One region of the Cobetia amphilecti genome, then DNA from elsewhere that is predicted to be linked to it. Evidence: predicted binding sites of a transcription regulator. Region 1 holds the regulator's gene; the other holds the start of a gene.
What was found. The regulator LexA, encoded in region 1, represses DNA repair genes until DNA is damaged. The targets are predictions, from matches to a motif close to TACTGTNTANNTANACAGTA.

Region 1 (3,409 bases):
AAGGTCGAGGACCACTACGTGCTGCGCGATGGCGCCAGTGGCCTGTTCCTGGCGGCCAGTCAGTTCCCCAAGAATCGCGAGACGCGTCCGCCGCTGGTCAAGGAGCTCAAGGCGCATGCCGACGAGCTGCCGGAGAAGTATCACTTCATTCTCGAAGCCCCGGATCAGGACCCGGACGGACGTCCGGCGCAGATTCGCTTCTCGCGCAAGGTCAAGGCTCAGTACGTCATGACCGATGAGGAAGGCAAGGCGACCGGTTGGAAGGCGACCTACGACAACGGCCGCTGGGTCGTCGAGGACAAGCGCAAGGGAGCCAAGAGCTGATGAGCCAGCGTGCCCGTACCAATCAGCTGCTGTATCAGGCCGAGTTGCTGCTGGCCCAGTCAGCAGCCTCTGGCGACGATGAGCATGCCGTGGCGCGTCGCATGGCCGGTGAAGAGGGCGCGCTCGCCCTGCTGGAGCTGGCGCTGGCGTCATTGCTGGAAGAGTGTGCCGTGACGGCGCGCTGGCCAGAGGGTAGCTGGCGCGAGCGCCTGGCGTCGCCGCCGACGCCCATCGCCGAGGTCGAGCAGCTGCGCAGCCTGCTGGAGCATTCCGACAGCTGGTTGTCTGAGCTGGTCGCGGATGTGACCCGCCTGCATGAAGAGGGCGGCGTCGCTCGCCGCGAGGAATCGCGTTCGCGTGGTGATGGTCTGATCATCGCGGCAGCCTCGAGCGCCTCGCTGGCCGAGCGTCTCAGTGCCGCCATCACGGCATTCAAGGCGCTGCTGCCGCAGCTGCGCGAGTCGAGTGTCGAGTGGTAGGTCAAGGCGTTGATCTGGTGCTGCACGCTGGTGATGACTGGCGCATGGCAATCGGGTGACGTTTCGCCTTCACGGGTGCTAGACTGATCGCATTGTGGCAAGCCCTGCATTCTCCGGTACGACCATGGCTCTGGCTGTGGTCGTACTTTTTTCTGCGTCGCTGATGGCAACGCGGTGCCGGGCTTGCCAGCCGTCGCGCTGACGATTACAACGACGCCGGTATCTCGCGAGATGCCGTGCAGGAGGAATGACGTGTCCGATCCCGCCGTACTTGAAATTGTGCAAATGGAAGATGGTGAAGTGATTCTGCGCGCCGCGGAAAGCGAAGGTGAGCCGCTGCTCAGCATTCGCATTTCGGACGAGGCCGCCGATCTGCTGCGTGACAATCGTTTCGAGGTCGCGCGTGAGATGATCGACCACGCCATCACCCGGACTCGCCTCTGGGATGGCGAAGAAGACGAGGACGAGCAGTCAGAAGGCATCGTGCACTGATTCATCGCTCGCGCTTCGCGCACAAAAAAACCCGCCTCGAGGCGGGTTTTTTTGTGCAATGCGTGCGGCTTTTCTGTTGCTCAGAGCTCTGCGAGAAAGGTGCTGCTGGGCATAGCTCGTTGCTCAAAGCGCTGCTGGTCAAGGCCTCAGTGCAGGCCGCCATCGCGGATGACGCCCACCCCGAGACCTTCGATCTCCAGGCTGTCCGTGCGCAGGTCGACCTTGATCGGCGAGAAGTCCTCGTTCTCGGCTTCCAGCCACACGTAGTGCCCGTCACGGCGGAAGCGCTTGACGGTGACCTCATCCCCCAGACGTGCCACTACGATCTGTCCGTCACGCACGCTGCTGGTGCGGTGCACGGCCAGCAGGTCGCCTTCCAGAATTCCCACGTCCTTCATCGACACGCCGCGCACGCGCAACAGGTAGTCGGCAGCCGGCGAGAAGTAGTCGCTCGGCAGCGGGCAGTGACGGTCGATATGCTCGCTGGCAAGAATCGGACTGCCGGCGGCCACTTCCCCGATCACCGGCAGGCCATCGTTGGCGCTGTCGTCGACGTCAGCCAGCGACGGCACGCGAATGCCGCGAGAGGTGCCCGGCACCATCTCGATGGCGCCCTTGCGCTTGAGGGCACGCAGATGCTCCTCGGCAGCATTCGGTGAGCGGAAGCCCAGCGCCTGGGCGATTTCGGCCCGCGTCGGCGGGTAGCCAGAGGACTTGATGGTCTTGATGATGAAGTCGAAGACATCCTGCTGGCGCGGAGTAAGCGGCTGGGTCATGGCATTGCCTTTGGCCTGGGCGGCATCTTGAGCTGACGGCACGGGGTGTGCATCCATACAACTGTCATTGTATCCAGTCATGGCGGTCATGCAAGGCATCGTGGCTTGCGTGGTGGCCTCAAAGGGCAGGTAGTCGCCGAGATATCGCTGTCTGGCGACTTTTCGTGCCGATATCCGAGGCATTCTTTCTTGATGGGAATGTCTGGAAGTGAATGCCTGGAGGTAAATGTCTGGTGGTGAATGTCTGGAAGTGAACCCGGCCTGGCGCTGGCGGGGTGGTCAGTCACCCAGCTAGGCGAGCCCTTGAATCGGCACGGTCAGCGTTGAGGGAATATCAGGCTTGGCTAAACCTCTGGCGTTTGAAACGCGAGAGAATTGTCAGTCATGGCATGGCGCGCTAGAATCAAAGTGTTTCAAACGAATGTTCGTCGATGGCGGTGCTCACGGGTGCCGTGATCGAACGTGCCTTGCGGTGAACATGCACCACCTCATGAGAGAGTCGCCGCGCGGGGCTTGCGCCGTGACCTACGACTCCAGTTCTTTTCTACCTGACAAGGGTTCCGCCCATGGCCCAGACCGATACCGTTACCCGCATCCTCGATACTGCCGAGGTGCTGTTCGCCGAGCGCGGCTTCGCCGAGACCTCACTGCGTAACATTACCAGCAAGGCCAAGGTCAATCTGGCGGCGGTGAACTACCACTTCGGCTCCAAGAAATCGCTGATCCAGGCGGTCTTCGCACGCTATCTCGACCCGTTCAGTGAGCGCTTCCACGCGGCACTCGACAGCGTCGAGCAGCAATACGCCGGGCGTCAGGTGCCGCTGGAGGTCCTGCTGGAGGTGATGGCGCGTACCGTGCTGGAGGTGCCGGCCGAGCGCAACAGCCTGCGTACCTTCATGCGCCTGCTCGGGCTGGCCTATACCCAGGGGCAGGGCCACATGCGACGCTATATCCGCGAGCATTACGGCACGGTCTTCAGCCGCTTCGCCGAGCTTTTGAAGCTGGCGACGCCTGATCTGCCGGACAACGAGCGCTTCTGGCGCCTGCACTTCATGCTCGGCAGCGTGATTTTCACCTTCTCGGGCCTGGATGCGCTGCGCGATATCGAGGAAGCCGAGTACGGCCATCACACCACGGTGCGTGAGCTGATCCAGCACATGCGTCCGGTGGTGGTCGCGGCGATGGCAGCGCCGTTGCCGGCCTCGCTCGGAGATGGTGAGGCGGTCACCCAGGCGGCCAGCTGATGGCCTGCTGGGTAGCGGTGGACCTCTCGCGCCAAAGCCTTGAGATACGCAATGACGCGCCGAGTGGCAGTCGTGATGCGCCGCCCCCCGCGGC
Region 2 (3,409 bases), 1.8 Mb from region 1:
GTGTCGTGTTGATGGTCTCCAAGGACTCCCATTGCCTGGTGGACCTGCTGCATCGCTGGCAGTCCGGTGATCTGGATTGCGAGATTCCCTGCGTCATTTCCAACCACGATGACATGCGCTCGCTGGTGGAATGGCACGGCATTCCGTTCCATCACGTGCCGGTCGACAAGAATGACAAGGCGCCGGCCTTTGCCGAAGTCGAGCGTCTGGTGGAAGAATCCCAAGCCGATTGCATCGTGCTGGCGCGCTACATGCAGATCATTCCGCCGAGCCTGTGTGAGCGCTATGCCGGTCGCCTGATCAACATCCACCACAGCTTCCTGCCTTCCTTCGTGGGCGCCAAGCCGTATCACCAGGCCTTCGGGCGTGGGGTCAAGCTGATCGGGGCGACTTGCCATTACGTGACCGAAGAGCTGGATGCCGGCCCGATCATCGAGCAGGACATCCACCGCGTCACTCACTGCCATACCGCCGAGGAACTGGTGCGCATCGGCCGTGATGTCGAGCAGAAAGTGCTGGCGCGCGGGCTGCGCTGGCACCTGCAGGATCGCGTGCTGATCCATGGCAACAAGACCATCGTCTTTGCCTGAGCCACGCTTGCTCGGCGCATGAGTCTGTCACCGACCTGAGGTCGTGACGAAGAAGCCGGTACCTGTTTCAGGTGCCGGCTTTGTTGTTTGCGGGATGGGTGAGCGCCTGGCGCGAGCTAGAACAATCCCAGCTGCTGGGCGTCCTCACGGGCCTTGAGGCGCACGCCGACGCCCAGCAGGCGGACAGGGCGATGGCCGCGTTGCCAGGCTTGCTCCATCAGCAGGGCGAAGCTGTTGGCGCTCGGCAGTGTGGTGGTCGAGGCGGGGAGCAGGCTTTCCAGCGTGGTGCTCTCGAAGTTGCTGAAGCGGATCTTGACGAACTGCTTGGCCAGTACCGGCTGGTCATGGCGGGCGTGACGGCTGGTCAGGCGTTCGAGCAGGGCGGGCAGGCGCTCGAGACAGGCCGGCAGATCAGGCAGGTCGTGATCGAAGGTGTGTTCGACACTGATCGACTTGCGCTCGCGCTCGACACGCACCGGTCGCTCATCGATGCCGTGCGCCAGTTCGTGCAGGCGGGTGCCGAACTTGCCGAAGTGCTCGGCCAGGGTCGTCAACGGCGTGGTGCGCATGTCCTCGCAGGTGGTGATGCCCAGGCGCGTCAGACGTGCCAGCGTCGCAGGGCCGACCCCGTGCAGCTTGCCGACGGGCAGCTGGCGGATGAAGGCGTCGCTGGTCTCGGGCGTGATTACCGTCAGGCCGTCGGGCTTTTCCCAGTCACTGGCGATCTTGGCCAGAAACTTGTTGGCGGCCACGCCAAGGGAAAGCGTGATGCCGGTGCGCTTTAGCGCCTCTTCCTTCAACCAGCGCGCCATCCAGGTGGCGCTGCCCTGAAAGTCAGTCACGGCGCTGACATCCAGATAGGCTTCATCCAGCGAGAGGGGCTCCACCAGGGGCGTCAGCTCATGGAAGAGTGACTGGATCTCGGCGGAAACGGCGCGGTAGCGCTCGAAGTCCGGTGGCACCAGAATCAGCTGAGGGCACAGGCGCAGCGCGCGGGCAGTCGACATCGCCGAGCGTACGCCGAAGGCACGCGCGGGATAGTTGCAGGTGGCGATGACACCGCGTTGCTCTGTGCGGCCACCGATGGCGATGGGCACCTCGCGCCACTCGGGATGGCGGAGCATCTCGACGGCGGCATAGAAGCAATCGCAGTCGGCGTGGAGGATCTTGCGCATGCGCGCATCATGCTAAAAGACTGGATGGCTGTCCAGTGGCTGTGCCCATTCATTGCGCCTGAGCCGGCTGCGCAACGACAACGCCCGACAGTGAGGAAGGTCCTCTCTGTCGGGCGTTGGCATGTCTGGCATCTCGCTTGGGCGCGAGACTGTCGCTCAGCGGATTACAGCGTCATCGCGGCCACCCAGCCGAACACGATCAGCGGGATGTTGTAGTGGATGAAGGTCGGCACCACGCTGTCCCAGATGTGGTCGTGCTGCTGATCGACATTCAGGCCGGCAGTCGGGCCGAGGGTCGAGTCAGAGGCCGGTGAGCCGGCATCCCCCAGCGCGGCGGCGGTGCCGATCAGTGCGACGGTAGCCAGCGGCGAGAAGCCGAATTGCAGCGCCAGCGGCACGTAGATGGCGGCAATGATTGGAATGGTCGAGAAGCTGGAGCCGATACCCAGGGTGATGAACAGGCCGACCATCAGCATGACCAGCGCGGCCAGCGGCTTGTTGTCACCGATGATGTGGAAGGAGGCGTCAACCAGGGTCTGGATGTCGCCGGTGGCCTTCATCACGGAAGCGAAACCTGCCGCCGAGATCATGATGAAGCCGATCAGCGCCATCATGCGCATGCCGGACGTGAAGAGGTCATCCGCTTCGTTCCACTTGAACAGACCACCCAGCGAGAGGATGGCGAAGCCGACCAGGCCGCCGAGAATCATCGAACCGGAATACAGCTGAATGCCGAGGGCGGCGATGATGGCGATACCTGCCATGATCAGGCCGCTCTTGGACGGCGTGTGCATGGGCGTGTGGTGCGGTACGTTGCTGGACTTGATCTCGCGGGTCGCGTAGTCACGCGGCTTGCGGTAGGAGACGAACAGCGCCGTCAGCAGGCCGAGGAACATGCCGCCGACCGGAATCGCCATCGCCATCGGCACCATGCCGCGGGTCACGTCGAGACCGAGCGACTGACCGGCCTCATTGATGTTGGCCAGCAGGATGTCGTTGAGGAAGATGGAGCCGAAACCGACCGGCAGCAGCATGTAGGGCGCGGTCAGGCCGAAGGTCAGTGCACAGGCCACGGCACGACGATCCAGGCGCAGGCGGTTCATGGCGACCAGCAGCGGCGGAATCAGGATCGGGATGAAGGCGATGTGGACCGGAATCAGGTTCTGGGAGGAAATCGCGACCAGGGTCACGCTGCCCAGCAGGCCGTACTTGATGGCCGTCTGGCGGCGCGGCGTGCTTTCGCCATTGAGCAGGCCGATCAGGCGTGCGGCGAGCAGGTCCGGCAAACCGGAGCGAGACAGGGCGACGGCGAAGGCACCGAGGGTGGCGTAGGCCAGCGCGACCTTGGCGCCGCCGCCGACACCGTCATTGAAGGCGCCGAGCGTGTCGGTCAGAGACAGGCCACTGAACAGACCGCCGACCAGGGCGCCGGCGACCAGCGCGAAGACGACCGAGACGCGAGCCAACGACAGGCCGACCATGACCAGGACGGCCAGAATTACCGCATTCATGCGAGTACCTCTATGTGGGGTTGTGCCAGCTTTGGGAGTGTTGCGGACAGAGCGGGCGAACTGTGGGTGCGTGGCCACCCGATCCCGGGGCAATGCCTCGCATGACGTGTACATTCGTGACGAATGCCTTGCT

Region 2: dinB (DNA polymerase IV) is a predicted target of LexA. The motif match lies at 1,784-1,803, and genes of this name have one in related genera.

Annotation. Positions count from the first base shown of each region.
Region 1 is NZ_CP136695.1:1,362,519-1,365,927, forward strand. Features, by position in the region: gene topA (type I DNA topoisomerase) at 1-324, shown strand, start outside; gene R1T44_RS05845 (DUF6586 family protein) at 324-803, shown strand; gene R1T44_RS05850 (hypothetical protein) at 1,056-1,295, shown strand; gene lexA (transcriptional repressor LexA) at 1,442-2,071, opposite strand; gene R1T44_RS05860 (TetR/AcrR family transcriptional regulator) at 2,638-3,315, shown strand; gene R1T44_RS05865 (L,D-transpeptidase) at 3,315-3,409, shown strand, end outside.
Region 2 is NZ_CP136695.1:3,150,792-3,154,200, reverse strand. Features, by position in the region: gene purU (formyltetrahydrofolate deformylase) at 1-590, shown strand, start outside; gene dinB (DNA polymerase IV) at 707-1,765, opposite strand; gene R1T44_RS13420 (Na+/H+ antiporter family protein) at 1,930-3,276, opposite strand.